One region of the Cellulomonas sp. ICMP 17802 genome, then DNA from elsewhere that is predicted to be linked to it. Evidence: riboswitches for the same ligand, from Rfam matches in the RefSeq annotation. Region 1 holds a riboswitch; the other holds the start of a gene.
The links. Region 1 has a riboswitch for S-adenosylmethionine ahead of AB5970_RS03600 (LLM class flavin-dependent oxidoreductase). Riboswitches for the same ligand answer to the same signal wherever they lie in the genome.

Region 1 (12,045 bases):
ACGTTCCACGGGCCGGACGTGATCATCGCGACGCGGCCGTTGGCGAACTCGTCGAACACCTGGTCGCCGGTCAGGCCGACCGTGTTCGGGTCGCCCAGCCCCTCGGCGTAGAGGCGGTTGAACTGGGTGAGCGGCTCGGTCCACTCGTCCTTGAACGTCGACGTGCCGTCGAAGATGGCCTTGTCCATGCCGAAGCCCTCGGCCGCGTTCTTGGCGCCGACGAACGACGACACGATGGTCGGCATCTGCGAGAGGTCCTCGAGGTACGGGGTGATGCCCGCGTCCTTGAGCTGCTGGCAGAGGTCCAGGAACTCGTCCCACGTGGTCGGGACGCCGTCGGCGCCCACCTGGGCCAGGAGCTCCTCGTTGTACATGATCCCGGCGCCCCAGGTGGACGTCGAGGCGCCGTACACCGCGTCGCCCGAGCTGTAGGTCTTCTGGTTGAACTCCGGGATGGTGGACATCCACGGCTCGCCGGACAGGTCGACCACGTGCTTGCCCTCGATGAGGTTGGTCTTGTTCTCCGCCGCGATGACGAAGACGTCCGGTGCGGTGTTGGACAGCACGCGCGTCTGCAGGGCCTGGATGTACTCGGCGACCGGCGGCGCGTAGGAGACCTTGACCTTGATGTCGGGGTGCTCCTTCTCGAACTCCGCCACGACGGGGGCCATCACCTCCTCGCCGCTCCAGGACAGGAACGTGAGGGCATCGCTGTCGCCGCCGGACCCGCCGCTGCAGGCGGTCGCGGTCAGGGCGAGGGTCGCGACGGCCGTCAGGGCCGCGGCGATCCGGGAGCGTCGCTTCATCGGGAGGTCTCCTCGATCGGTGGGGTGAGTCGGGTGGTGCCTGGCACACCGCGGGCGTCGCGGGGCACCAAGATGGGGGGGTGGTCACCATGGACGACGTCGCCAAGGCCGCAGGCGTGTCCAAGATCACCGTGTCGAACGTGGTCAACGGCAGGAACCGGGTGGGGGCGCCGACGCGGCTGCGCGTGCTGCAGGCGATCGACGAGCTGGGCTACGAGGTCAACCTCGCGGCGCGCTACCTGCGCGTGGGCCGCACCGGCGCCATCGGGCTGCTGGTGCCCGAGCTCGAGCGGCCGTACTTCGGCCAGCTCGCGCGCCGCCTGGCCGACCGGGTGGAGAGCCACGGCATGCACCTCGCCGTGGAGCGCACCGGCGCCCTGCGCGAGCGGCAGCTCAGCTCGGTGGCCAAGGAGCGCGTGCAGCTCTACGACGGCGTGGTGCTCAGCGTGACCGGCCTGACCCCGGACGACCTGCGCCGCATCGAGCTCGGCCGGCCCGCGCTGCTGATCGGCGAGCGCGACGTCCCGGCGACCTTCGACCACGTGCTGATGGACAACGTCGGCGGCGCCAGGCTCGCGGTCGGGCACCTGCTCGCGAGCGGCGCGCGGCACGTCGCCATGGTGGGCGGGACGCTGGGCCGCGCCGAGCGCGACGTCGTGACCCTGCGCACCGAGGGCTGGCGCACGGCGCACGAGGACGCCGGCGTCGCGGCCGACCCCGCCCTCGTGGTCGAGCTGGACGAGCTCGACATGGGCGCCGCCCGCGACGCGGTGCAGCGGCTGCTGACCGAGCGGCCCGAGGTCGACGGCATCCTGGCCATCACGGACGTGGTCGGCTTCGGGGTGCTCCGCGGCCTGGCGGACGTGGGCCGGTCGGTGCCGGGCGACGTGCAGGTGGTCGGCTTCGACAACGTCGACGAGGGCGAGTTCTCCGTGCCCCGGCTCTCGTCCGTCGAGCCCGACAACGACGCGATGGCCGACGCGATCGTCGAGCTCCTGCTGCGCCGCATCGGCTCCCCGGACCCCGTGGAGCCGCAGGTCGTCATGCCCGTGCCGCGCCTGGTGCTGCGCGAGAGCACGCGCTGAGATCGGTCGTCGCCCCATCGCGCACCTCCGCCCGGCTCGTCGTCGAACCCTGATGGTGTATCGATACATCACCCGGTAGGCAACGATTAAGCACAGGTCGGGACGGATCGGTCAAGACCTCGAGATCACGGTTTGTTAACGCTCACATCGCGCCGCCCGAGGGCTGGGCCGGCCACGCGCGGTGCCGGGCGGATCAGTGCTGGTCGACGCGGGCGCGCTCGGCCCCCGTGCCGACGCCGGCCCCGGAGACGTCCCGGCGCAGGTAGTTCCAGGCGAGGAACGCGCAGACCAGCCCGTTGAGGGCGCCCATCGTCACGTCCGTCGGGCTGTGCATGCCGCGGTAGAGGCGGGCGGTGCCCACCGAGATCGGGACGAGCAGGCAGAGCACCGTGACCACGCCGCGCGCGACCGGGTTGCCGATCCGCTGCGCCACCATCGCGAGCGTGACGTAGAACGCGGTCGACGCACCGGTGTGCCCGCTCGGGTACGCGGAGGTGGGCGGCGAGTCGTCGAGGTGCTCGACGTCGGGGCGCTCGCGGCCCACCACGAGCGCGGCCGTCATGAAGACCAGGGCCTGCACCGCGATGGCCTGCGCCGGCACGATCGCGAGCCACCACTGCTTGGTGCGCCACCAGAACAGCGCCACGAACAGCACGCACGCGCCGATGATGAACTCGGTGGTGCCGATCCCCGACAGGACGGCCGTCACCGAGTTCAGCGCGGGCGTGCGCACCGACACGAACCACCGGTTGACCGCGCCCTCGCTCGGCAGCCCGCCCAGCGGGCCCGTGATGAGGAACCCGACGCCGACGACGACCACCCAGAGGCCGACCACCGGCAGCAGCACGCGGACGGCGAAGTCCCGCCACGCCTCCTTGCCGGTGGGGGCGGACGTGTCGAGCTCGTAGCGGTGCAGGAAGGTGTGCATCACGTCTCCGGGGCGGGGGCCGTCGCGGACCAGCCGCTGTAGCCGAGGTAGGACGCGCCCGCGAGGGCCGTCCCGAGGGCGAACCCTGCGACGACGTCGGAGGGGTAGTGCACGCCGAGCAGCACGCGGTCGAGGCCGGTGAGCAGGACGGTCGTGGCCGCGACGGCCGGGACGACGACCCGGCCGCGGCGGCCCAGCAGCGGCCAGACCAGCAGGGTGAGCGTGAGGGCCACCGCGGCGATGTTCGTCGCGTGCCCGGACGGGAAGCTGGAGCCGGGCGCGTGCTCCAGGGCGTCGTCGACCACGGGTCGCGCCCGCTGCACGAGCCCCTTCGCCCCGAGCTGCACGGCCCAGGCGGCCATGATCGTGAGGAACGCCCACAGCGCCCGGGTGGTCAGGCCGTGGCGTCGCCACACCCAGACGCAGACGAGCGTCGCGGCGAGGTTGACCCACTTCGCCTGGAAGGCCTGCTGCCAGACGATCAGCGCCTGCTCGAGGCCGGGGTGCGCCCGCGTGAAGTCCGTGGCCGCCTGGATCGCCTGCCGGTCGAGCCGCAGGACGTCCTCCACCTGCGCGCGCACGACGTAGGCGAGAACGGCGACGGGGACGGTGAACGCGAGCCCGAACGCCGCGGCGCGCAGCAGCGCACGGCGGCGGAGCGGGAGCGGTCGCATCCCCGGAGGCTAGGGGCGTCGGCGGTCGCGCGCGCGTCGAGCGGTCAGCCGACCGTCGTGACGACGGTCCCGGCGGGCGCCTGCCAGAGGAGGTCGAGGACGTCGTCGGCCACCCGCACGCACCCGTTCGACACCTCACCCCTGCCCCGCAGCGTCGTGGTGTGGATCGCCGTGGCGGACGTGTGGGTCACCTTGTCGTAGTCGTCCATCGTCTCGCTCTGGGTCGAGAGCAGCAGCACGCGCGGCGTCGTGGTGCCGGGCTCCAGCCAGTGCGTGCCGACGAGGAACGCGGGGACGTGCGGGGTCGGCTTGTCGGGGCTGCCGGTCGCCGTGGTGGGGAACACCCGCGTCGCCGTGCCGTCGTCGACCGTGATGGTCTGCGCCGCCGTGTCCACCTGGACGGTCCAGCTGGTGCCGGCGGCCTCGGTGTCGGCGGAGTCGATCCAGGCGCTGCGGCCGTTGACCTGCGCCGGGTCCTGGCTGGGCAGCGCCCCGCGGGTGGCGAGCATGACCCGAAGCCAGCGCCCGTGCCGGTCGATCACCGGCAGCGTGGTGCGGACCTCGAGCGTGAGGACGGGGACGACGGCGACGGCGGCCCCGGCGGGGGCCACGCGCGCGGCGGTGTCGCGCACCACGACGGCGGTCTGCCACCGGCCCAGTGCCGGGTCGTCGCTCGCGCGCGGGCCGAGCCCGTCCGTGCCGGGCAGGCCGGGGACGACGTGCAGCGGATCGGTCACCGGCAGCGCGGCGAGGTCCGCCGGCGGCGGCGCGGGGACGGCCGGCGGGGCGGCCTTCGCCACCGGGACGGGGGGTGCCACGACGACGGGGGCGGCCGGCGCCCCGGCCGGCGCGGGTGCGCACGCCCCGGTCACGACCAGGACCGCGGCCGCGAGGAGGGCCGTCAGCGTCGTTCGTGCCACCGTGCCCCCTCTCGTCCCGAGAGGTCATCGTGCGCCGCGGCACGTGATCCGGCAAAGCGCCCGCGTGTCGGGACACAGGTCTCACGATGTGGTCGGGTGTTTGACGCCTCCGCGGCGCCGATCTAAATTCCCTACCAATAAGGTCAAGATTTCCAGTGCGAAGCCCCGGCTAGCTGGATGGCAACCCTCCGCATGGCGGGGTGCCCCGGGTGAGGACCTGGTCGCGGTGGCTCCAGCCGCCGTCGACAACATGCGAGCCCCGACGACCGTCGGGACGAAGGGACGGACCATGGACGCGACCGGGGTCTCCACCCGCTCGATGCTGACGCGTTCCTGTCCGGCCCTCTGTCGCCGCTGACCGGCTGACCCACCCCTCCGCACGCCCCGCGACCGGGGCGCGCGACGCGTACCCCGAAGCGCTCGGCGCTCGGTGAGGCGCGCCCAGAACCTGCACCCGGAACGGAACACCCATGTCTCGGCACGCCCATCTCGGCATCGACCTCAGCGACACCGGCGCCCACGCCGCCGCGTGGCGCGACCACGGCTCGCGGGGCCAGCGCCTGTTCGACGCGGCCCGCCTGCTCGAGCTCGTCACCGTCGCCCAGCGCGGCGCGCTCGACTTCGTGGTGTTCGACGACGACTTCGCGCTGCACCCGAGCCGCAGCACCACGCTGCAGGGCCGGCTCGACGCGGCCCTTGTCGCCGCGCGCCTGGCACCCCGCACCACCGGCATCGGCCTGGTGTCCACGGTCGGCACGACGCACACGGCGGCGGCCCACGTGGCCAAGGCCGTCGCGACCATCGACCACGCGAGCCACGGGCGCGCCGGCTGGCAGGTGGGCTGGGACACCCGGATCGACGACGTGCCGACCGCGGGTCCGCGCTCGTCCGCGGTGCAGTCCGCGGCTGTCGCGGCCGCCGCCGAGGCGGCCGGCGTCGTCGGCCGGCACTGGGACCGGTGGGACGAGAGCGCCGAGGCGCCGTCGGCACGCCGCCGGTTCGTCGCGCACGACGGCGTGCACTTCGCCGCCGCGCCCCCGACCGCGGCACCCCGTCCTCCGCAGGGACGCCCGCCGGTCGTGGTGCGGGCGGACAGCCCCGCGGCCACCGAGCTGGCCGGCCGGCACGCGGACGTGGTGCGGGTGCGCGTCACGGGTCCCGACGAGGCGGCGCAGGCCCGCGCCCGGGTGCGTGCGGCGGTCGCCGCGGCCGGTCGTGACCCGCGCGACGTGCGCGTGCTGGTCGACACCCACCTCGTCGTCGGCCCGGACCGGGCGAGCGCGCAGGCCCGGCACGAGATGCTGGCCGAGCTCGAGGGCGTCGACGCCGGCACGCTGTCGTTCGTCGGCACCACCGCGGGCTTCGCGGAGCTGGTCTCCACGTGGGTGGACGACGAGATCGCCGACGGCTTCGTGGTCCGCCCGTCGTCCGTGCACACCGACCTGCCTGCGCTCGTCGACGGCGTCGTCCCGCTGCTGCGTGCGGCGGACCGGTTCCGCCTCGGGTACCCGGGCGCCACGCTGCGCGACACGCTCGGCCTCCCGCTCGCCGCCGCCCGCTACGCCGCGACGGCCTGACATGACGACCACCACCACGCTCACGGTCCGCTCCTTCGGCCTGCTCGACGACGCCGTGCGGCCGATGCTGGACGAGCTCGCGCACGAGTACCTGACCCGGTACGGCGACGACTTCACCGCCGACGACCTGCGCCAGGAGCTCGAGCGGTACCCGGCCCCGCAGTTCGCGGCGCCCGACGGCGACCTGATCCTGCTGCTCGACGACGGCGTGGCCGTCGCGGGCGGCGCGTTCCGGCTGCGCGCCGAGCCCGAGCTGGGGGACGCCGCGCTGCTCACCCGGCCGGGCACGCGCGACGCCGACGGGCTGCCGACGGTCCGGACCGCCGAGTACAAGCGCATCTGGACGAGCTCCGCGCACCGCCGCCGCGGGCTGGCCCGCCGGGTGCTGGTCGAGCTCGAGGCCCGGGCCGTCGCGGCCGGCTACCAGCGGCTGTACCTGACCACGGGTCCGCGGCAGCCCGAGGCCGCCGCGCTGTACCTGGCGACGGGGTTCACGCCGCTGTTCGACGTCGCCGCGGACCCCGTCGGGCCGCTGGCGTTCGAGAAGTGGCTCTGTACGGACGCGCCCCCGTCCCGTCCGTCTCCCACCCCCTCGGAGTGACCGTGTCCACCGCCTTCCTCCACCAGGACGAGTCCCTGGTCCTGTCCCCACCGCCCGTCCTCCCCCGCGCCGACGAGCCGCGGGTCGTCGCGGCCCGCCACCCCGGCCGCTGGGTCGCCACCGCCGTCGTCGCGGTGCTGCTCGCGATGGTCGTCAGCTCGCTGGTGACCAACCCGCGCTGGGAGTGGTCCGTCGTCTGGCAGTACCTGACCTGGCCGTCCGTCCTCGACGGGCTCTGGGGCACGCTGCGGCTCACGTTCGCGTCGGCGGTGCTCGGCTTCGGGCTCGGGGCCGTGCTCGCGCTCATGCGGCTGTCGCGCTCGCCGCTGCTGCGGTCGGTGTCGTGGGCCTACATCTGGGTGTTCCGGTCCGTGCCCCTGATCCTGCAGCTGCTGCTCTGGTACAACCTCGCGTACCTCTACCCGACCCTCACGCTCGGTGTCCCGTTCGGGCCGTCGTTCGTCGGCTTCGACACGCTCGACGTGATCGACAAGTTCGGCGCCGCGGTGCTCGGGCTGGGGCTGTCGCAGGCCGCGTACGCCGCCGAGATCGTCCGCGGCGGCATCCTCGGCGTCGACCAGGGCCAGCACGAGGCGGCCGCCGCGCTCGGGCTCCCGCGGTCCCGTCAGCAGCGTCGGATCATCCTGCCGCAGGCCATGCGCACCATCGTGCCGACGGCCGTGAACGAGATCATCGGCCTGGTCAAGGGCACGTCCGTGGTCTACGTCCTGGCCTACGGCGAGCTGTTCTACATCGTCGGCGTCATCTACGGCCGCAACCAGCGCGTGGTCCCGCTGCTCATCGTCGCGGGCATCTGGTACCTCGTCGTCACCACGGTGATCACCGTCATCCAGTACTACGTGGAGCGGCACTACGCGAAGGGCGCGCTGCGGCAGCTGCCGCCGACGCCGCTGCAGCGTGCCCGCTGGAGCGTCGGGATCGGGTGGACGCGGGTGAGCGGACGCCCGCTGCCGGCCGACCTGCCACCCGGGTACGGGCGCCAGGCGCGCAACGTGCTGGTCCGCACGAGCAGCAACGACGGAGCGCTCTGATGGCCGCCGGCCTGGTCGAGGTCCGGGGCGTGCACAAGGCCTACGGCACGCTCGAGGTGCTCGACGGCGTGGACCTCACGGTCCAGCCGGGCGAGGTGACCGTGATCCTCGGGCCGTCGGGGTCGGGCAAGTCGACCCTGCTGCGCGCCATCAACCACCTGGAGAAGGTCGACCGCGGCTCCATCTCGGTCGACGGCGACCTCATCGGCTACCGCCGCCGGTCCGACGGCGCCCTGCAGGAGCTCAAGGAGAAGGACGTCCTGGTGCAGCGGACCCGGATCGGGTTCGTCTTCCAGAACTTCAACCTGTTCCCGCACCTGACCGCGCTGGAGAACGTCGTGGAGGCGCCGGTCTCGGCGCAGAAGCGGCCGCGCGGCGAGGTCGAGGCCGAGGCGCGCGAGCTGCTCGCCCGGGTCGGGCTCTCGGACAAGGCCGACGCCTACCCCCGGCAGCTGTCCGGCGGGCAGCAGCAGCGCGTGGCGATCGCCCGGGCGCTCGCGGTCAAGCCGGCGGTCGTGCTCTTCGACGAGCCGACCTCCGCGCTCGACCCCGAGCTGGTCGGCGAGGTGCTCGACGTCATCCGCGACCTCGCGGCGACCGGCACCACCCTGATCGTCGTCACGCACGAGATCGGCTTCGCCCGGGAGGTGGCGACGAGCGTCGTCTTCATCGACGGCGGGCAGATCCTCGAGCAGGGCACGCCGAGCCAGGTGCTCGACAACCCGCAGCACCCACGCACCCGCGCCTTCCTCGACAAGGTGCTCTGACCCCCTAGTTCTTCGTCGCCCGCACCCTGCGGACGGCGTGACGAGCGCGCCCCGTGCGCTCCCGACCGAGAGAGAGACCCCCGTGACCACGACCTTCCGACGTGCTGTGAGCGCACTGGCCTTCGTGCCCCTGCTGGCGCTCGCGGCCTGCGCCGGATCGGCCTCTGCGGACAGCGACGCCGACGCCGCCGCCACCCCCGCGGCGTCCGCCGCGGGCCTCCAGATCAGCACGAGCCCCGACCAGGACCGGATCCACACGACGAAGGCGGAGGACGCCATCGCGCTGCTCCCGGCCGACGTCAAGGAGTCGGGCGTGCTCAAGGTCGCCACCACGGCCGGTGCTGCGCCGCCGCTCGGGTTCCTCGCCGACGACGAGAAGACGCCGATCGGCAACGAGACCGACATCGCCAGCCTCGTCGCCGACGCTCTCGGCCTCAAGCTCGAGCTCGAGCAGAAGGCGTGGGCCGACTGGCCGCTCGCCCTGCAGTCGGGCGACGTCGACGCGGTGATCTCCAACGTCACCGTGACCGAGGAGCGCAAGGAGCTCTACGACTTCTCGTCGTACCGCAACGACCAGCTCGGCTGGCTGACCAGCGCCTCCAGCAAGGTCAAGGAGATCAAGGAGCCCAAGGACATCGCGGGCCTCACGATCGGCGTCGGCTCCGGCACCAACCAGGAGAAGATCCTGCTGGCCTGGAACCAGGAGAACATCGACAAGGGCCTCGAGCCGATCAACGGCGGCGAGCCGGAGTACTACGAGAACTACTCCGACGTGCTCCTCGCGGTGCAGTCCGGCCGGCTCGACACCTACGTCGGTCCCAACGCCAGCCTCGCGTACAGCGCGGCGACGGCACCGGACCAGTTCAAGGTCGTCGGCACCCTCAACGGCGGCTGGCCGTTGACGGCGCAGATCGCCGTGGCCACGCTCAAGGGGTCCGACCTCGCACCGGCCGTGACGGCCGCCCTGCAGCACGCGTTCGACGACGGCACCTACGCCGAGGTCCTCGACCGCTGGGGCCTGTCGGCCGAGGCGATCGAGAAGCCCGAGACCAACCCGCCGGGTCTGCCCAAGACGAGCTGACCCCGCACAGACCGGACGCTCCCACGAGCGTTCCGCGGTGGCCGGTCGGGGTCGGGGGACGCCCGGCCGGCCACCATCCCGTCCCCCTTGGAGGTACCCCGTGCAGCTCGTCGACCACCTCGTGATCGGCGGTGGCGTGATGGGCTCGGCCGCCGCGTGGCAGCTGGCCCGCCGCGGCCGCGACGTCGTGCTGCTCGAGCGGTTCGCGCCCGGGCACGTGAACGGGGCGTCGCACGGCGCCTCGCGGATCTACCGGCAGACGTACGACCGGCCCGAGTACCTGGACCTGGCGGCCGAGGCGCTCGAGCTGTGGCGGTCGTTCGAGGGCGTGCTGACCCTGACCGGCGGCGTGAGCCACGGCGAGGCGTCGCCCGGCGTGCTCGAGGCGTTCGTCGCGCGCGGCGTCCCGCACGAGCTGCTCTCGCCGGAGGCCGCGCACGAGCGTTGGCCGGGGCTGCGGTTCGAGGGGACCGTGCTGCACGAGACGCGGACCGCCGGCCGCCTGCATGCCGACCGGGCCGTCGCCGCCCTGCAGTCCGCGGCGGCCGCGCTGGGCGCCGACGTGCGGCACGGCGTGCAGGTCCTCTCGGTGACGGCGGCCGGCGACGGCGTGCTCGTCGAGAGCTCCGACGGGCCGCTGCACGCCCGCAGCGCCGTCCTGGCGGTCGGCGCATGGACCTCCGTGCTGCTCGGCCGCGGGGCGCCCCCACTCGTCGTCACGCAGGAGCAGCCCGCCCACTTCGCGCCGCTGGTCGGGGCGCCCTCCGTCGACGCCTGGCCGAGCTTCACGCACCGGCCGCTCGGCGACCACCCGTGGCCCAGTGGCACCTACGGGCTGGGCACCCCGGGCGAGGGCATCAAGGTCGGGTTCCACGCCGTCGGGCCGGTGACCGACCCCGACCGCCGCTCGTTCACGGCCGAGCCCACGCAGCTCGCGCTGCTGCAGGAGTACGCCGCGCAGTGGCTGCCGGGCGTCGACCCGACCGTGCCGCACCCGATCTCGTGCACCTACACGACGACCCCCGACCACGACTTCGTCCTGGACCGCCGCGGACCGCTCGTGGTCGCCGCCGGGTTCTCCGGCCACGGCTTCAAGTTCGCGCCCGCGATCGGCCGGGTGCTCGCCGACCTCGCCGTGGAACCCGTCGACGACCCCGTCTCGGCGTCGCACGCCGCCTTCCACCTGTCCCGCCCCGCCCTGCAGGAGACCCGATGACCCGCCGTGCCGTGCCCCTGTCCGTGCTCGACCTCGCCCCCGTGCCCGCCGGCAGCACCGGCGCGGCGGCCCTGCGGTCGGCCGTCGACCGGGCGCAGCGGCTCGAGCGGCTGGGCTACCGGCGCGTCTGGTTCGCCGAGCACCACCTCGCGCCCGGCGTGGCCTCCGCGGCGCCGGGCGTGCTGGCCGCGCTCGCGGCGTCCGCGACGTCGACCATCCGCGTGGGGTCCGCCGCCGTGCTGCTGGGCACCACCAGCCCGGCGGTCGCGGCCGAGCAGTTCGGGACGGTCGCGGCGCTGCACCCCGGCCGCGTGGACCTCGGGCTCGGGCGTGCGTCGTTCCCGCCGCCCGGCAAGGACGCGAGCGCCGCACCCGACGCCTCGGCCCCGGGGAACGGACGGGTGCCGGCGTCGGCGACCGAGGCCCGGGTGGTCGACGGCCTCCTCGTGCCGGCCGCGCCGCCGTTCACGTTCGCCGACCCGGACCTGCGCGCGCGGTTCGTCGCGCAGCAGCAGTTCCTCTCCGCGGGCCGCACCCCGGAACCGTTCCGGGACGAGCTGTCCACGGTCCTCGCGCTGCAGGCCGGGACCGCGCGCGCCGGCGACCGGTCCGTCACCAGCCCGGCCGTCGAGGGCTCCGACCTGGCCCTGTGGGTGCTGGCGTCGAGCGCGGGGGAGAGCGCCCGCGTGGCCGGCGAGCTGGGCCTGCCGCTCGCGGCGAACTACCACGTGAGCCCGGCGACCGTGCTGGAGACGGTCGCCGCCTATCGCGCGGCCTTCACGCCGGGCGTGCTCGACCGGCCGTACGTCGTGGTGTCCGCCGACGTGCTCGTCGCCGACACGCAGGCCCGGGCGGACGAGCTGGCGGACCCGTTCGCCGAGTGGGTGCTCTCGATCCGCAGCGGCGCGAGCGCCATCCCGTACCCGCGGCCGGGGACGACGACGCCGTGGGAGCTGCGCGGCGAGGACGAGCGCGCGTTGCTGCGCGACCGGCTCGACACGAGGATCGTCGGCGACCCGTCGACGGTCGTGCGCGGGCTCGACGCCGTGGTCCGGGCGACCGGTGCCGACGAGCTGCTGGTCACCACCATCACGCACGACCCCGCCGACACGGCCCGCTCGGACGAGCTCCTCGCGCGCGCCTGGGGCCTCGCGGCCGCCGGCGAGCTGGTGGGCGCCTCCGCGGCGTCGGGCTCCCGCTGACCCACCCGCAACGTCCGCACTCCGGCGGGTCCTGACCCCCACGAGTGCGGACGTTGCGCATCACCCGACCACAGTGTCCGCACTCCGGTGGGTCCTGGCCCGCACGAGTGCGGACGTTGCGCGTCGCAGGCAGTGA
Region 2 (17,036 bases), 220 kb from region 1:
CCCCGTCCGTGGTAGGCGCGCTGCGGTTCTTCCTGTCGACCCGGTCGGCGTTCGTCGACGGGCAGCTGCTGGCCGTCGACTCGTCCGCGGGCTCGCTCCCGGAGGACTGGGAGAAGCCGCTGGCCGGGCGCGTCGCCGTGGTCACCGGCGCCGCCCGCGGCATCGGCGCCTCGATCGCCGACACCCTGGCCCGCGACGGCGCCACCGTGATCGCGGTCGACGTGCCCGCGGCCGGCGAGCAGCTGGTCGCGGTGGCCAACCGCGTGCGCGGGACCGCGCTGCAGCTCGACGTCACCGCGGAGGACGCCGGCGAGCGCCTGCTCGAGCACGCGCTGCAGCGGCACGGGCGGCTCGACATCGTGGTGCACAACGCCGGCATCACGCGTGACAAGCTGCTGGCCAACATGTCCGCGGACAAGTGGGAGTCGGTGCTCGCCGTGAACATCGCCTCCCAGCTGCGCATCAACGAGGCGCTGCTGACGTCCGGCGACTTCACGGACGCGCCGCGGATCGTCTCGCTCGCGTCGACCTCCGGCATCGCCGGCAACCGCGGGCAGACCAACTACGCGGCGTCCAAGGGCGGCGTCATCGGCATGGTCCGCGCGACCGCGCCGCTGCTCGCGGCCTTCGGCGGCACCGCCAACGCCGTGGCCCCCGGGTTCATCGAGACCGAGATGACCGCCCGGATCCCGGCTGTCACGCGGCAGGTGGCCCGTCGGCTCAACTCGCTGCAGCAGGGCGGGCAGCCGGTCGACGTCGCCGAGACCGTGGCCTTCCTCGCCTCGCCTGCCGCCGGCGGCGTGGTCGGGCGCGTGCTGCGCGTGTGCGGGCAGAACATGGTGGGCCAGTGACGACGACCGTCGTCCTGCCCGGGGTGCCCGGGCTCGGCGGGCTCTACGCCCGCGGCGCCGGGCTCGCCGTGGCGCGCCGGGTGCGGTCGGGGCCGTCGGTGCTGCCGGGCGTCTCCCTCGTCGTGCGCGGCGTCCAGGCCTCGGCGGAGCACCTGACCGACTACCAGCACCTGCTCGGCGAGTCGGGCTCCGACCACCTGCCCGCGGGGTTCGTGCACGTGCTCGCCTTCCCCGTGGCCACGGCGCTCATGACCCGGGTCGACTTCCCGCTCCCGCTGGTCGGGCTCGTGCACGTGGCCAACCGGGTCACGCAGCTGCGGCCCCTCGCGCTCGGCGACGAGCTCGAGATCCGCGCGTCCGCGGCCGACCTGCGCGCGCACCGCTCCGGCACGCAGGTGGACCTGGTCACCGAGGTCTCGGTTGACGGCTCACTCGCCTGGCGCGGGGTGTCCACCTACCTGGCGCGCGACGTGTTCCTGGACGGGGCCGCTGCGTCCTCCGACGACGGACCGACGCCCTTCGTCCCGCCGACGCCCACGGGCCGCTGGACGCTCGCCGGCGACGTCGGGCGCCGGTACGCGGCGGTGTCGGGCGACCGCAACCCCATCCACCTGTCCGCGCTGCCGGCCAAGGCTCTCGGGTTCCCGCGGGCCATCGCGCACGGCATGTACACGGCCTCCCGCGCGCTCGCCGACGTCGGCGCCGGCCGCGGGGACGCCTTCGACTGGTCGGTCGAGTTCGCGAAGCCGGTGCTCCTGCCCGGCACGGTCACCGTCCGGATCGCGGGGACCCCGGCCGACGGGTTCGCGTTCGCCGGCTGGGACGCCCGCTCCGGCAAGCCGCACCTGACGGGCTCGGTCACCCCGCTCGCCTGAGCCGGCGGGGCGACCGAGCGCGGGTCTCAGAGGTCCGCGGGGCGCAGGACGAACGTGATCGCGTGCGCGATCTGCACGTTGCCCTTGTTGAGGTCGAGCCGGCCCGGGATCAGGAACGGGTTCAGGTCGTTGCGGTCCTGGTCGCGCAGCTGCACGATGCCCCAGCGCTTGGACAGCACGTCGACGGTGAACGTGCCGCCCTGGGCGGTGGTCAGCACCGCGTTGTCGCTGGCCAGCGCGGTGGCGGAGTCGATCGTCGCGCCCGCGACCACGTGGTAGAGCAGCACCTGCTCGATCGCGTCGATGCCGACCGCGCCCGCGAGCGCCGTGAGCACCTCCTGCTCGGTGCCGTACCAGTGGTGCGTCAGGTCCTTGGCCAGGAGCTGGAACGCGCGGTCGGTCGGCAGGAACGCGGTGAGCGGGACCGTGCCGTCGGCGAGCACCGCGACCGGGCTCGACGGCTTCGCGGCGAGCACCGCGCCGACCGCCTGGTCGAGGATGTCGAAGTCCCGCCAGTTGCGGTCGAAGGTGTCGCCGTCCGACGCCAGCAGGGCGGCCAGGCTGGACGTGCCGGTGGGTGGCGCTGCCGCGCTCGCGGCCGGCGCGAGGGCGAGTCCCCCGCCGGCGACGACACCGGCGGCGACCAGGACGGAGAGCGTGCGACGGATCCTCATGAGGGTCTCCTGCGGACGACGGTCGCGGCCGACGCCCCTGCGCCGCGCCGCGCGGGCACCCGGAGGGCGCCCTGTGTCCTCTTCGTCGGATCCCGCCCGCTCGGATGCACGCGGCCCTCGCCGCCCGGTCAGGACCGTGGCGCGGGATCGGCGTCCCTGGCGCCGAGGAAGACCGCCGAGGCGATCACGGCGAAGGTGACACCCCACGCGGCGAGGCCGGCGGCGACGCAGACCGCGCCGACCGCGACGAACAGCGCCGTCTGCGCAGCCACCCGCGGCCCGCGCCGGAGCCGGTGCCGCGACGCCGGGGCCATCCAGCGCGCCCAGATCGCCACGGCCACGGCCGGCAGCCCGACCGCCAGCGCGAGCGACGCCGGGGTGCTCGGCCCGAGCCGCCACCCGGCCACCGCCAGCAGCGCGACCATGGCGAGCTCGCAGAGGAAGGCGAGCACGCCGAGCACGCCGACCGCGGGCGGGTCGGCTGGTCGGTCGGCCGGTGGTGTGGTCACCGGACCATCCTGTCGGCTCGGCAGGGCGCTGGAGGTCGGCGCCGCCGCGACAACGAGGTGTGCGCACGAGAACGAGGGTCCGGACCCGCGTTCTCGTGCCGAACCCTCGTCCTCACCGCGGGTGGCGTCCGTCGAGCTCGACGAGGGCAGCCCGGAGCACCGAGCTCGACGAGGTGAGCTCGGTGCCGGGCCGTCCGCGGCAGGGGTCAGTCGTCCAGGGCCGGGCCGCAGGCCGCTGCGGCCGTGGCCGCCAGGTGGTCCAGGCCGTGCACGGCGAGCAGCGGGCGGGTGTCGTCGACCACCGCCCAGCAGCCGTCGACCACCTCGTACCGCACGGCCGGCCCGGCGGACAGGTACGACGTCAGCGCGGCGACCAGGCGGTCGACCGCCTCGCTGGTGGTGCCCACGCCGACCGACGCCCGGATGGCGCCGCCCGAGGCCCCGAGGTGCGCGAGCAGCGGGTGGGCGCAGAACCGGCCGTCGCGCACGCCGATGCCGTGCTCGGCGGCGAGGTACGCCGCGACCAGGCCCGGGTCGTGGTCCGGCACCGTGAACGTCAGCACGCCCACCGGCGCCGCCGAGTCGGGCCAGATGCGCGCGATCTCGACGCCGTCGATGCCCGACAGCCCCTCGACCAGGCGCGCCCGCAGCGCCTCCTCGTGCGCCGCGAGGGCACCGGCCGGGAGGGCCGCCAGCTGGTCGCACGCCTCGGCCAGCGCGATCGCGCCGAGCACGTTGGGCGAGCCCGCCTCGTGCCGGGCCGGCGCGGGCTGCCAGATCGTCCGGTCGGCGCGCACGTCGCGCACCGCACCTCCCCCTGCGAGGTACGGCGTGCCACTGTCGAGCCAGTCGCGGCGACCCACGAGGGCCCCCGCGCCGAACGGTGCGTAGGTCTTGTGGCCCGAGAACGCCACGTAGTCGGCGTGCGTCGACGCCAGCGAGAAGCCGCGGTGCGGAACCAGCTGCGCGCCGTCGACCGCCACCCTCGCGCCCGCGGCGTGGGCGAGCGCGACGACCTGGTCGATCGGCAGCGCCTCGCCCGTCACGTTCGACGCGCCCGTCACGGTGACCAGCGCGTACCGCTGGCGGGCGAGCTCGTCGCGCACGGCGTCGAGCGTCGCCGCGACCGTGCCGGCGATCGGCAGGATCGTCGTGCGGTTGCCGTGGCGCTCCGACGACTGGACCCAGGGCAGCAGGTTGGCGTGGTGCTCGACGTCCAGCACCAGCACACGCCCCCCGGCGGGCACGACGCCGGCCAGCAGGTTGAGCGAGTCGGTGGTGTTGCGGGTGACGATCGCGACGTCGTCGGGACGGGCGTCGACGAACCGCGCGATGGTCTGCCGCGCGGACTCGTACAGCGCGGTCGACACCTGGGAGAGGTAGCCCGCCCCGCGGTGCACGGAGGCGTACAGCGGCAGCACCTCGGTCACGCGGGCCGCTACGGCCTCGAGCGCGGGAGCGCTGGCGGCGTAGTCGAGGTTGGCGTAGACGCGCTGGGTGCCGTCCACCAGCGGGACGGTCGTCGTTCCGCCGACGACGGGCAGCAGGGCGCTCACCTCGGTCGCACACGAGAGACGCTCGGCGATGGCAGTCATGGGGTCCTCCGACACGTTCCGGGGGAACACCGTCGACGGTGGGACCCCGCGCTTGCCGAGCCCCGGACGGGACGCGGCCAGGTCGTCACCCGGGGCACCCCGCCGCGGAGGAGGGTTGCCGGCCAGCGAGCCGGGGCTTGACGCTGGCGCTCATGACCTGCAACGAGGGTCCCGGCAGCCCGCCGCGCCTGTCAACGCACCGCGCGGTTCGTCTCGCCTAGCGGGACACCCTGTCCACCAGTTGGAGCCGCGGCATCGCCGCGCGTAGCATCGCCGGCACCATCCAGAGCGGCTGAGAGATCTGGCTCGACGACGCCGCAGCAACCCGCGGGCACCACGTGCCCGGCCGAGGGTGCTACCGCCAGGACCGATGAGACGAGGGCTTTGATGAGCTACGCCGGCGACCTGACCCCCCAGCAGGCCTGGGACCTCCTGACGTCCGACGAGACCGCCGTGCTCGTCGACGTCCGCACGGACGCCGAGTGGCGGTACGTCGGCATCCCGGACGCCGCGGCGCTCGACGGCCGCGCGGCGCTGGTCGAGTGGGTGTCGTACCCGTCGGGACGGCCCAACCCGCAGTTCCTCAAGCAGCTCGCCGACGCCGGCGTCACGTCCGGCCGACCCGTGGTGTTCCTGTGCCGCTCGGGCGTGCGGTCCATCGCCGCCGCGCAGGCCGCCACCGCCGCGGGCCTGGGTCCCGCGTACAACGTGCTCGAGGGCTTCGAGGGCGACGTCGGCCCCGACGGCCACCGCGGCCACTCGGGCTGGCGCGCCGCCGGCCTCCCGTGGCGGCAGGCGTGAGCCCCCGGCGCGTCCCCGGCCCGGCCGACTGGGACGACCGCCGAGCGCCGCGCACCGACCTGCGGCCCGACACCCTCGCCGTCCGCGGCGGGCTGGTGCGCTCGCAGTTCCAGGAGACGTCCGAGGCGCTGTTCCTCACGCAGGGCTACGTCTACGACGCCGCCGCCGAGGCCGAGGCCGCGTTCGCCGGCGAGGCCGATCGCTTCCTCTACTCGCGCTACGGCAACCCGACGGTGTCGACGTTCGAGGAGCGCCTGCGGCTGCTCGAGGGCGCCGAGGCCGCGTTCGCCACGGCGTCCGGCATGTCGGCGGTCTTCACGTCGATCGCCGCGATCGTGCAGTCGGGCTCGCGCATCGTGTCCGCGCGGGCGCTGTTCGGGTCCACCGTCGTGATCTTCGAGGAGATCCTGGCCAAGTGGGGCGTCCGCACCGACTACGTCGACGGGCACGAGCTCGGGCAGTGGGAGGAGGCGCTCTCGACGCCGGCCGACGTCGTGTTCTTCGAGACGCCGTCCAACCCCATGCAGGACCTCGTCGACATCGCGGCCGTGAGCCGGCTGGCGCACGCGGCGGGCGCCACCGTCATCGTCGACAACGTGTTCGCCACGCCCGTGCTCTCCCGGCCGCTCGAGCTGGGTGCGGACGTGATCGTGTACTCGGCGACCAAGCACATCGACGGGCAGGGGCGCGTGCTCGGCGGCGCGATCCTGGGCACGGACGAGTACATCCACGGTCCGGTGCAGACGCTGATCCGGAACACCGGACCGTCGCTGTCGGCGTTCAACGCGTGGGTGCTGCTCAAGGGGCTGGAGACGCTGTCGCTGCGCGTCCGGCACCAGACGGCGTCGGCCCTGCAGATCGCGTCGTGGCTCGAGCAGCAGCCCGGCGTCTCGCTCGTGCGCTACCCGTACCTGCCGTCCCACCCGCAGCACCAGCTGGCGCTCGCACAGCAGTCCGGCGGCGGCACGGTGGTGACCTTCAACCTCGCGGTGCCCGAGGGCACCCAGCCCGACGTCGCCAAGAAGGCCACGTTCGGCGTGCTCGACGCGCTGCGGATCGTCGACATCTCGAACAACCTGGGCGACGCCAAGTCGATGGTCACGCACCCCGCGACGACCACGCACCGCAAGCTCGGGCCCGAGGGCCGCGCGGCCGTGGGCATCGCGGAGACGACGGTCCGGCTGTCGGTCGGTCTCGAGGACCCGGCGGACCTCGTCGACGACCTGACGCAGGCGCTCGACACACTCGCCGGCTGACGCCTCCCCGATCCGGTCGGCCCGGCGCGGAACACTGACCGCATGAGCCCGTCGTCGTCGCTGGTCCGCCTGCTCGTCGGGGTGCTCGCCGGGATCGTCGTCGGCTCGGTCATCGGGTGGACCTCGCCGGTCGCCGCGGTGCTGGCCGGCTGGGCGACCGTGGCCGCGGTCTTCGTCGTGTGGACCTGGATCGTGGTCGGCCCGATGGGTCCCGACGACACCGCGTCGCACGCCACGCGCGAGGAGCCCACCCGGTTCGGGGCCCACGCCGTGGTCATCGCGGCGGCGCTCGTGACCCTAGTCGGCGTGGTGCTCGTGCTGGTCGACAAGGAGATCGGCCAGCTCCTGCCGACGATCGCGGTGCTCTCCAGCGTGCTGGCCTCGTGGGCGGCGATCCACACCGTGTTCGCGCTGCGCTACGCGCGGATGTTCCTGACGGACGGCGCCGGCGGGATCGACTTCCACATGACGGAGGCGCCGCGGTACAGCGACTTCGCCTACGTCGCGGTGACCGTGGGCATGAGCTTCGCCATCTCGGACACCGACCTCGGGTCGTCGTCCATGCGGCGGACGGCGCTGGTGCACGCGCTGCTCAGCTACCTGTTCGGCACCGTGATCATCGCGCTGCTGGTGAACCTCGTCGCGTCGATGTGACCGCTCAGAGCCGGACGGTCTCGTTCTCGCCGCCGTCGTAGCGCTCGCCGGTGACCTTGGCCTTGACCAGGCTGAACGCCGTCGTCAGCCGGCCGCCCTTGGCGTGCCAGTACTCCGCGGTCTCGCCGTGCAGCACGACCAGGACGACGCCGGGGGTCTCGGGACCGTCGGGGAACCAGGCCTCGGCCGACGTGCCCCAGAGCTCCTTGATCTTGGCGAGGTCACGGACCACCTCGGCGCGACCCGAGACCGAGACCCAGGCCGTCGAGTCCGCGAACGCCGCGTTGGCGGGGCTGCCTCCCTCGACCTCGTGCACCTTGTGGCTGCCCTCCTCGGCGAAGAACCACAGGTCGCCGTCGAAGTCCACGTCCTGCACCCCCATGGGCCGGCTCACGAGCGAACCGTCCCCCGACACCGTGGTGAGCATCGCGATCCTCGCCTCCTTGATCAGGCGCGCGACCTTGGCCTGCTCGTCCTCGTTCGTCATGCGTTCCTCCTCGGGCGTGCGCGCGGGGCTGCTGACCGCGGGCGGCCCGGCCACCGTAGGCAGGTCCGCGGGGTGCCGCATGTCGGCGGCGCGCGGCATGCTCGGTCCATGACGGACAGCGACTACGACGCGATCGCCGACGACCTGGTCGCCCGCGGCGCCACCCGCGCGCAGATGATGGGTCACCCGATCCTCAAGGTGGGGTCGACATGTTCGCCGGGCACACCGGCGGCGACCGGCTGGTGGTCAAGCTGGGCCGGGACAGCGCCGAGCACGCCGAGGCGCTGGCGCTGCCCGGCGCCACGGTCTGGTCACCGGGCGACTCCGGCCGCCTCTTCTACGACTGGGTGGCGCTGCCCGCCTCGCAGGAGGACGAGTGGATGCGGTTCGCCGAGATCGCGAGGCGGCGGGCCGCCGGCGGCTAGCGCACCCACTTCTCCCCGGCCTCGACCGCGACCGTCAGCACGTTCTCGGGCGGCGGGACCGGGCACGTCGCGAACTGCGTCAGGCCGCAGGGCAGGTTGGCCGCCCGGTTGAGGTCGAGCGTCACCGTGCCGTCGTCGGCCACGGGCCCGAGCGCCAGGGTGCGCGACGCGGGGTAGGTGGTGACCCCGCTGGTCGCGTCCCGGAAGAGCACGCTGAGCCCGCGGGCGCCACCGTCGAAGACGACGAGCGACTGCGGGATCCCGGCCACCTCGAAGTGCACGGTGCCGACGGCCGTGTGGTGGTGCTCCAGTCCGTCGACGACCGCGCCCGTGGTGACCGTCCGGGTCTCGGCGAACCGGTCGAGCCGGCCCGTCAGCACCCACTCCTGCGACGGCGCGTACGCCGGGATGCCCTCGAAGGCGGCGAGCTGCGGGGCGGCCGGGTCGTGCACCCGGACGATCGCGTGCCCGGTGCGGCGGGCGACCTCGAGCAGGAGGTCGCCCGCCCGCACCTGCAGGCCCGGCGCACCCTCGACCGGGTCGAGGGTCGCGACGCCGTCGACCACGGAGCCGTCGGGGAGCTCGAGCCCGTCGACGGCCTCCACCCGCACCGGACCGTCCGCGGACCACAGGCCTGGCAGGCCCGCCAGGGCGCGCGGCTCGGCGGACAGCCAGTGCAGGGCGGTGATCGCGACCCAGCCGTGCGGCTGCCGGAAGTACCGCTCGCGCGCGGCGTGCCACTGCTCCCAGTCGGCCACGAAGGCGGAGCGCTCGGTCGTCGTCGTCATCAGCTGGCCCTCACGTCGGCGTCGAGAGTCCGGCCGAAGGCGTCGGCCGGGGGGAGTCCGAGGTGCTCGCGCAGCGTCGAGCCCTCGTACGAGGTGCGGAACGTGCCGCGCTCCTGCAGGAGCGGGACCACGGTGTCGACGAACTCGTCGAGACCGTGCGGCGTCAGGTGCGGCACCAGGATGAAGCCGTCGGAGGCGTCCTCCTGCACGTACCGGTCGATCTCGGCGGCCACGTGCTGCGGCGTGCCGACGAACGAGTGGCGGCCGATCACCTGGATCACCAGCTCGCGGATCGAGAGCCCCTTCGCCTCCGACAGCTCGCGCCACTGTCGCGCGATCGCCAGCGGGTCGCGGAAGTGCGAGGCGCGGCCCTGGGTGATCGACGGGGCGTCGACCAGCGGGTCGACGGTCGGGAGCGGGCCGTCGACGTCGTGGTCCGACAGGTCGCGGTTCCAGACCTGCTCGACGAACGCGCGCGCGACGCTGGGCCGGACCTGCTGCAGCTGGATCGCGCGGAGCTTCTCCTCGGCCTCCGCCGCGGTGTCGCCGAGCACGAACGACGCCGCGGGCAGGATCAGCAGGTCCTCCGGGCGGCGGCCGTACGCGGCGAGGCGGCCCTTGACGTCGGTGTAGAACGCCTGGCCGTCCGCGAGCTCGCTGTGGCGGGAGAACACCGCGTCGGCCACCCGCGCGGCGAGCTCCCGGCCGCCGTCGGAGTCGCCCGCCTGGAGGATGACGGGGTGGCCCTGCGGCGGGCGCGGGACCGTCGGGACGGCCTCGATGTCCACCAGGCGGCCGCCCGTGCGGACGGTGCCCAGCGAGCCGGGCCGGACGAACTCGCCGGTCGCGGCGTCGGCCACGATCGCGTCGGGTGCCCAGGCGTCCCACAGGGCCCGGGCGGCCTCGACCACCTCGCGCGCCCGCTCGTAGCGGTCCGGGTAGGCCAGGTAGCCGCCGCGGCGGAAGTTGGCGCCGTGGAAGGCGTCCGAGGACGTCACGACGTTCCACGCCGCCCGGCCGGCCGAGAGGTGGTCGAGCGTCGCGAACTGACGGGCCAGCTCGTACGGGTCGTTGAAGGTCGCGTTGATGGTGCCCGCCAGGCCGACCGTCGTCGTGACGCCGGCCAGGGCCGCCAGGACCGCGTAGGTGTCGGGGCGGCCGACCACGTCCTGGTCGACCAGCCGGCCACGGTGCTCGCGCAGGCGCAGGCCCTCCGCCAGGAAGACGAAGTCGAACAGCCCGCGCTCGGCGGTCGCGGCCAGGTGCTGGAACGACGCGAACGACGACTGGGTGTCGGCGTGGTGGCTCGGGTCGGTCCACACGGTGTGGTGGTTGACGCCGGGGAAGTGCGCGGCGAGGTGGATCTGCTTGGTCATCGGGGGTCCTTAGCGGGCGGCCGCGTAGCGGCTGGCGGGGCGGGGCAGGCCGAGGGAGTCGCGCAGGGTCGTGCCCGGCGCGGCGGGTGCGAGGACCTGCCCGAGCAGCGGGAGGTCGGTCGCCAGCGCGAGCGGACGGAGCGTGAGGCCGTCGGCGCCGGACCGGTCGACCAGGTCCTGGAGAACCGCGGCGGCGGTCCCGGTGCCCGCGACGACCGCGTCGGTCGCCCAGGGCTCGAGCGCGTCGAGGGCCTCGTGGCGGGCGCGGGCGTCGTCGTCGGTCGTGCCGAGCAGGACGTCGACGTCGAGCAGGACGATCACCTCGCGGCCCTCGTCGGCCGCCGCGGCGCGCACGAGGGGGACCGTCGCCTCGTCGGCCACCCGGACGATGTCGGCCCGGCGCGCGGCGACCGCGCGGGCGTGCGGCTCGTCGCCGCGCAGGATGACGACCGGCCGGCCCTGCGGCGAGCGCGGGGTGATCGAGGCGCCCTGCACCGAGAAGAACTCGCCCTCGAACTCGATCGCGTGCACGCGGTCGCGGTCGATGTACCGGTCGGTCTCGGCGTCGAGCACGATCGCGTCGTCCTCCCAGCTGTCCCAGAGCCGGCCGAGCACCTCGAGAACGTCGTCGGCCTCGCGCCACAGCGCCGCCAGGTCGCGCGGCACGCGCTCGTCGTACCGCAGCGCCTCCGCGCCGGCGCTGCTGGCGTCCGCGGGCGCGGCGCCGTCGACCTGCACCGCGCCGCGGCCCAGGCTCACGTGGTCGATCGTCTGGATCTCCTTGCCCACGTGGAACGGCTCGCGGTAGGTGACGGGCACCACGGGGGCCAGGCCGACGCGCTCGGTCAGCGGGCCCAGCAGGGCGGCGACGCCCACCGCGTCGAGGCTGCCGACGAGGGCGCCCGGCCGCTCGACGGGCGGCGCGGCCGAGTCGTCGAGGATCACCAAGGCGGCGCCCGCGGCCTCGGCGGCGCGCGCGAGGCGGACCCAGTGCTGGGCTGCGAACGGGTCGGTGGGGTTCAGGCGCCAGGCGGCGGGGTGGCGGCCCGCGGCCGTCAGCTCGACGGCGACGGGGAACGGGCGGCGGTGCGTGAGGGTCATCGTGTCTTCCGGTCGTCGGGCGCATCGGTCCTGGCGGGAGCACCCGCACCCGGATGGCCGGGGGGTTGCTGCGACGTCGACGAGCCAGGTCTCTCGGTCGCTCGGGATGGCGCGCACAAGGTAGGAAGGGGTCGACCCGATGGCCAGGCCTGGGACCGAAGATCCCGCGATGTGAGACTCAGACGTCCTTCGCGAAGCACAGCGAGAGGAAGTCGTCCGCGTACGGCGCGAACGGGGGCGCGGGGCGGTAGCCGGCCGTGCGGTAGAGCGTGACGGCCTCGGGCTGCCGGATCCCGGTCTGCAGCACGACGCTGGTCAGGCCGTGGGCGCGGGCGTCGTCCTCGATCGCGGCGAGCAGGGCGCGCGCGACGCCGGTGCCGCGGGCCTCGTCGGCCACCCAGACCTTCTTGAGCTCGCCGGAGCCCGCGGGGAACCCGTCGCCGGTGGCCCGCAGCGAGGCGCAGCCCACCGCGTGCCCGTCGATGCGCGCGACGACCGTGGACAGCATGCCGACGCCCGTTTCGGCGTCGTAGCGCTCGTACGACTCGGGCGCCGGGAACTCCGGGTAGCGGACGGCGCCGTCGGCGAACATCTCCTTGCGCAGCGCGGTCGCGTCCGGGTGCTCCCACGGGACGCGCGCCAGCTCGATCGGGGGCCGGGGGGCGGTGCGCCGTTCCCGCGGCTGCTGGTGCAGGTCCTTGGTGAAGCAGCGCGACGACGTCTCGGTGGCGTACTCGCCGAAGTTGTCCATCGAGTGGTAGCCCGCGGACAGGTACAGGCCGATCGCCTGCACCTGCAGGACGCCCGTCTCCAGGACGAGCCGGCGCAGGCCGCGGCCCCGCGCGAGGCGCTCGAGCTCGGTCAGCACCACGCGGGAGTACCCCCGGCCGCGCGCCGCCGGGAGCACGAACATGCGCTTGAGCTCGCCGACGTCGGGACCCAGACCGTCCTCGTCGGAGGCGTCGCGGATCGCTCCGCAGGCCACGGCGTCGCCGTCGACGCGCAGCAGCACCATCGCGAGGATGGTCTCCCCCGTCATCGCGTGGCCGATGTCGTCCTCGCCGTAGAGGTCCTTCAGCTCGGCCTGCTGCGCGGCGCGCAGCCGGACCGCGTCGGGGTGGTCCCAGTCGACGATCTCCAGCACGGTCAGCCGACGAGGGCCTTGAGCACCGACGTGAAGAACCGCAGGCCGTCCGTGCCCGTGCGGGGGCCCTTGGCGCCGTCCGGGCCGAAGCCGGCCTCGACCGCGTGCTCGGGGTGCGGCATCAGGCCGACCACGTTGCCCGCCGCGTTCGAGATGCCCGCGATGCCGCGGCGCGAGCCGTTCGGGTTCCAGCCCTGGTAGCGGAAGACCACGCGGCCCTCGCCCTCGAGCTCGTCGAGCGTGCGCTCGTCCGCGACGTACTGGCCGTCCTGGTTCTTCAGCGGGATCGTGATGTGCTCGCCCGCCGTGTAGTCGCGGGTCCAGGCGGTGTCGACGTTGTCGACCGACAGGACCTGCTCGCGGCACACGAAGTGGAGGTGGTCGTTCTTGATCATCGAGCCCGGCAGCAGGTGCGCCTCGGTGAGCACCTGGAAGCCGTTGCAGATGCCCAGGACCGGGAGGCCCTTGTGCGCGGCGTCGACGATCTCGCCCATCACCGGCGCGAACCGGCTGATGGCACCCGCACGCAGGTAGTCGCCGTAGGAGAAGCCGCCCGGGAGCACCACCGCGTCGACCCCGTGCAGGTCGGCGTCGCCGTGCCAGAGGCTCACGGCCTCCGCGCCCGCGAGCCGGACCGCGCGCGCGGCGTCCCGGTCGTCCAGCGTGCCGGGGAAGGTGACGACGCCGATGCGGGTCATGCCTGCGCGTCCTGCACGTCGGTGTCCTCGTAGACCGCGACGACGTCCTCGATCACCGGGTTGGACAGCACGTGCTCGCCGGCCGCGCGGGCCGCCGCGAGGATCTCCTCGGTCACCGGCCCGTCGACCTCGAGCTCGAACCGCTTGCCCTGGCGGACGGACGCGAACTGGCCGAAGCCGAGCCGCGGCAGGGCGCCGGCGACGGCCTTGCCCTGCGGGTCGAGGATCTCGGGCTTCGGCATGACATCGACGACGACTCGTCCCACGAAAGGGCTCCAGGTGTTCGCGCGGCGGTGGGGGGTCGCGGCGATTCTAGCGAGTGCGTCGCCGGCTTCTGCGCAGGCGTTCAGTCGGTGGGCGCTGGGCGACGAGGGCGTGCCGGCACGTCGGTCGGTGGCTGGCTCGGGGCGGCTCGGGGCGGCTCGGGGCGGCGACGCTAGCGAGCGTCGTTTCGTTTGCCATCGAGCCGCGCATCCACAGATGCACCGATTCGCGTTGAATGTCAGTGGTCAGTCGTACACTTGTTCGATAGCCGGTTCGGGCTTCTGCGGGTGCAGAGGGAGGTGGTCGGGGTGACGGCGGTGCTGGAGCGTCCGCAGGTCGATGACCTCGCCGTGGACTGCCCTGCTCGTCCACCCGTCACCTCGCCTGCGCTGGTGTGGGCGGATTCGGGTCGTGGTGCGCGTCCGGGTGCGGCGCCCGAGCCGATGCCCGGTGCAGCGGTGGTGGACCTGGGTGCGGTGGAGGGGTTCCCGCTGCCGGTGGACCTGGCGGATCTGGTCGCCATGCTGGCCTCGGTGCCGGTCGCGGAGGTCTCGGGGGCGGCGTTGGTGCATGGGGTGGCGGCGTGGCAGCAAGTGATCGCGATGGCCCAAGCGGCCCAGGCGGGGTGGGTACGCGAGCTGGTGGCGCGCACGCCGATGGATCCGTTGGGTCGGGTGGCCGATGAGGTCGCGTGCGCCCTGGTGTGCACCCGCCGGCTGGCCCAGGACCTGGTGCTGCGCGCCGACGCCACCGCCACCCATCTCGTGCTGGCCGACGCGTGGGCGGCCGGGGGCATCGAGGCGCGCAAGATCGACGTGATCCTGACCGAGGCCCAGGCCGGCACCACCCTGGGCAGCGCGGTGCGGGACGCGGTGATCCACGACGCCGTGCAGCGTGCCGGTGACCTGACCGCCCCACAGCTGGCCCGGCACGTGCGCGCCATGGTCCTGGCCGCCGACCCGGACGCGGGCGACAAGCAGCGGGTGGCCGCCCGGGACCGGCGCGGGGTGTTCCTGGACCCGGCCCCGGACGCGATGGCGCGGCTGATCGCCTACCTGCCGGCGGCGGAGGCCACCGCGGCGTTCACCGCGATCGACGCCCTGGCCGGCAACGCTGGCGTGGACGGGGACACCCGCACGGTCGACCAGCGGCGCGCGGACGCGTTCGCGGACGTCTTCACCGGCCTCCTGGATCGGCAGGCCACCCCGGACGGCACCGCGCTACCCCGCCGGCACGGGCAACGGGCCGCCCTGCAGGTCACCGTGGCCGCGTCCACCCTGGCCGGGCTGGACAACCAGCCCGGGTACTTGGGCTCGTACGGGCCGATCCCGGCCCAGCTCGCCCGCGAGCTGGCCCAGGACGCCACCTGGCGACGCATCCTGACCGACCCCACCGGGCAAGCCTGCGCCGTCGACTCCCGCACCTACCGACCCGGCGCCGACCTGACCCGCACCATCATCGCCCGGGACGTGACCTGCACCTTCCCCGGCTGCCGCCAACCCGCCACTCGCTGCGAGATCGACCACCGCACCCCCTACGACCACCACCGGTCATCCGCCGGCACCGACCAAGCAGCCCCCGCAGGCAACCGGTCCACCGACTCGCAGGCACCCGGTCAGGACGACGCGCACGAGCCGCAGACCTGTGCGGCGAACCTGCACGCGCTGTGCAAGCACCACCACCAGGCCAAGACCAAACGCTGGTGGCAGGTCACCTACAACCCCACCACCGGGGTCTCCACCTGGACCGACCGACACGGCCTGACCTACGCCCGCCACCCCACCCCCGTCCTGATCCCCGACCACGCCCTGCACCACCGACCACCCCCACCCCACCCCGGCCACCCACCCTTCTGACACCCACCAGCCAGCGCGGACGCTCCGCCGACAGGAGCGTCCGCCCTCGCCTGCCCTCTCCTCGGGGACGACAGCCGCCCGGCGCCGACCCAACGGCGGCCGGGTATAGGTGGCCTGCCACGCCGTCCGCCCGGCTCGGTGTCGCGTCGGGTCCGCCGCCACGGCGCTCGATCTCCTCGGCGGCGCGACCGGCTCCCAACCGATCCCATCGGGACCGCCAGATTCCGAGCAGTTTCAGCCCCTGTCCCGGTGCGCGGTCCGGAGTGTCGGTGGGCCGGGAGATGATGCGCGCATGAGCTCTGCAGCCCCCTCGACGCGCGGCTGGATCGGCCCGTACCTCCTGCTCGCCGGGCTGTGGGGGTGCAGCTTCCTCTTCATCGCCACGGCGCTGCAGACGTTCGCACCCACGCAGGTGGCGTTCGGGCGGATCGTCGTCGGGTTCGCCATGCTGGCGCTGATCCTGCTGGTCCGGCGCGAGCGGGTGCGGGTCGAGCGCCGTCGGATCGGCGACTTCGTGGTGGTCGGCGCGGTGATGACGGCGATCCCGTTCGTGCTGTTCGCGCTGGCCGAGCAGCGGGTCAGCTCCGTGCTCGCGGGGCTGGTGAACGCCACGACTCCCCTGTTCACGGCGGTGTTCGTCGCGCTCCTGCTGCCCGCCGAGCGCCCGGACCGCGTGCAGGTGGGCGGGCTGGTGATCGGGTTCGGCGGCATCGCGGTGCTGCTCGGCGTGTGGGACTCGGGTGCGATCGACCTGGCCGGCGGGTTCATGCTGCTCGGCGCCACGTTCTGCTACGGGCTGGGCAACGCGTGGAGCCGTCGGCGGCTGACCAGCACGGGGCTGTCGACCGTCGCGCTGCCGGCGATCCAGCTGGCGGTCGGGGCCTTGGTGATCCTGCCGTTCGCAGTCTCGACCCCGCTGACCGGCCCGCTCGCTCCGGCGCCGGCGCTGGCCCTCCTGGCTCTCGGGCTCGGCGGGACGGGCCTGGCGTACGTGCTGTTCTGGCGGGTGCTCGCGATCGCCGGCGCCACCGTCACGGCCAGCGTCACCTACGTGATCCCGCTGGTGTCCACCACCCTCGGCGTGCTCGTGCTGCACGAGGGACTCCACTGGTACGAGCCGGTCGGCGGGGCCGTGGTGCTCGCGGGTGTCGCGCTGACGCAGTGGGGTGCCGCTCGACGCCGGACGGCCGCCGCGACCGCGCTCCAGGCCGAGCAGGAGACGCAGACGACGCAGAAGGCCGAGGCGCCGCTGCGGGGGTGACCGGCGACGGTCAGGGGACGACGACCGTCATCCCCGGCCCGGCGGACCCTGCTCCGAGCGCGACGAGCGCGGCAGGGGCGTCGTCGAGCCCGATAGTGCGTCCGACCAGCCGGGACGGGTCCAGCTCCCCGGAAGCGATCCGCGTCAGCATCGCCGGGTACTCGTGCGCGGCCATGCCGTGGCTGCCGTAGAGCTCGAGCTCCCAGCCGATCACGCGACCCATCGGCAGGGGCGGCGAGGCATCGGCACCCAGGAGCAGACCGACCTGGACGTGCCGCCCACGGCGGCGCAGGGAGAGGATCGACGCGGCCGCCGTCGACCGGCTGCCGAGGGCGTCGAGCGACACGGCGGCCCCGCCGTCGGTGACCGCGCGGACCTGGGCGGCGACGTCGCCGGTCCCGTCGAGCACGACGGACGCACC

Region 2: linked by a shared signal. The riboswitch ahead of AB5970_RS04720 (aminotransferase class V-fold PLP-dependent enzyme) and the one ahead of AB5970_RS03600 (LLM class flavin-dependent oxidoreductase) in region 1 are both predicted to bind S-adenosylmethionine.

What each region holds. Positions count from the first base shown of each region.
Region 1 covers NZ_JBGFQZ010000002.1:514-12,558, forward strand. The annotation lists gene AB5970_RS03575 (ABC transporter substrate-binding protein) at 1-806, opposite strand, end outside; gene AB5970_RS03580 (LacI family DNA-binding transcriptional regulator) at 896-1,891, shown strand; gene AB5970_RS03585 (phosphatase PAP2 family protein) at 2,085-2,819, opposite strand; gene AB5970_RS03590 (phosphatase PAP2 family protein) at 2,819-3,493, opposite strand; gene AB5970_RS03595 (L,D-transpeptidase) at 3,538-4,413, opposite strand; SAM riboswitch class IV at 4,555-4,671, shown strand; gene AB5970_RS03600 (LLM class flavin-dependent oxidoreductase) at 4,884-5,990, shown strand; gene AB5970_RS03605 (GNAT family N-acetyltransferase) at 5,992-6,591, shown strand; gene AB5970_RS03610 (amino acid ABC transporter permease) at 6,594-7,643, shown strand; gene AB5970_RS03615 (amino acid ABC transporter ATP-binding protein) at 7,643-8,410, shown strand; gene AB5970_RS03620 (ABC transporter substrate-binding protein) at 8,493-9,491, shown strand; gene AB5970_RS03625 (FAD-dependent oxidoreductase) at 9,592-10,707, shown strand; gene AB5970_RS03630 (LLM class flavin-dependent oxidoreductase) at 10,704-11,909, shown strand.
Region 2 covers NZ_JBGFQZ010000002.1:219,212-236,247, reverse strand. The annotation lists gene AB5970_RS04740 (3-oxoacyl-ACP reductase) at 1-851, shown strand, start outside; gene AB5970_RS04735 (MaoC/PaaZ C-terminal domain-containing protein) at 848-1,726, shown strand; gene AB5970_RS04730 (fasciclin domain-containing protein) at 1,753-2,400, opposite strand; gene AB5970_RS04725 (YrdB family protein) at 2,529-2,909, opposite strand; gene AB5970_RS04720 (aminotransferase class V-fold PLP-dependent enzyme) at 3,116-4,504, opposite strand; SAM riboswitch class IV at 4,548-4,662, opposite strand; SAM riboswitch class I at 4,781-4,881, shown strand; gene AB5970_RS04715 (rhodanese-like domain-containing protein) at 4,892-5,305, shown strand; gene AB5970_RS04710 (O-succinylhomoserine sulfhydrylase) at 5,302-6,561, shown strand; gene AB5970_RS04705 (DUF1345 domain-containing protein) at 6,604-7,215, shown strand; gene AB5970_RS04700 (pyridoxamine 5'-phosphate oxidase family protein) at 7,220-7,702, opposite strand; gene AB5970_RS04695 (hypothetical protein) at 7,912-8,127, shown strand; gene AB5970_RS04690 (DUF1684 domain-containing protein) at 8,124-8,915, opposite strand; gene AB5970_RS04685 (NtaA/DmoA family FMN-dependent monooxygenase) at 8,915-10,291, opposite strand; gene AB5970_RS04680 (LLM class flavin-dependent oxidoreductase) at 10,301-11,392, opposite strand; gene AB5970_RS04675 (GNAT family N-acetyltransferase) at 11,571-12,536, opposite strand; gene purQ (phosphoribosylformylglycinamidine synthase subunit PurQ) at 12,539-13,234, opposite strand; gene purS (phosphoribosylformylglycinamidine synthase subunit PurS) at 13,231-13,500, opposite strand; gene AB5970_RS04660 (DUF222 domain-containing protein) at 13,942-15,354, shown strand; gene AB5970_RS04655 (DMT family transporter) at 15,647-16,615, shown strand; gene AB5970_RS04650 (zinc-dependent alcohol dehydrogenase family protein) at 16,626-17,036, opposite strand, start outside.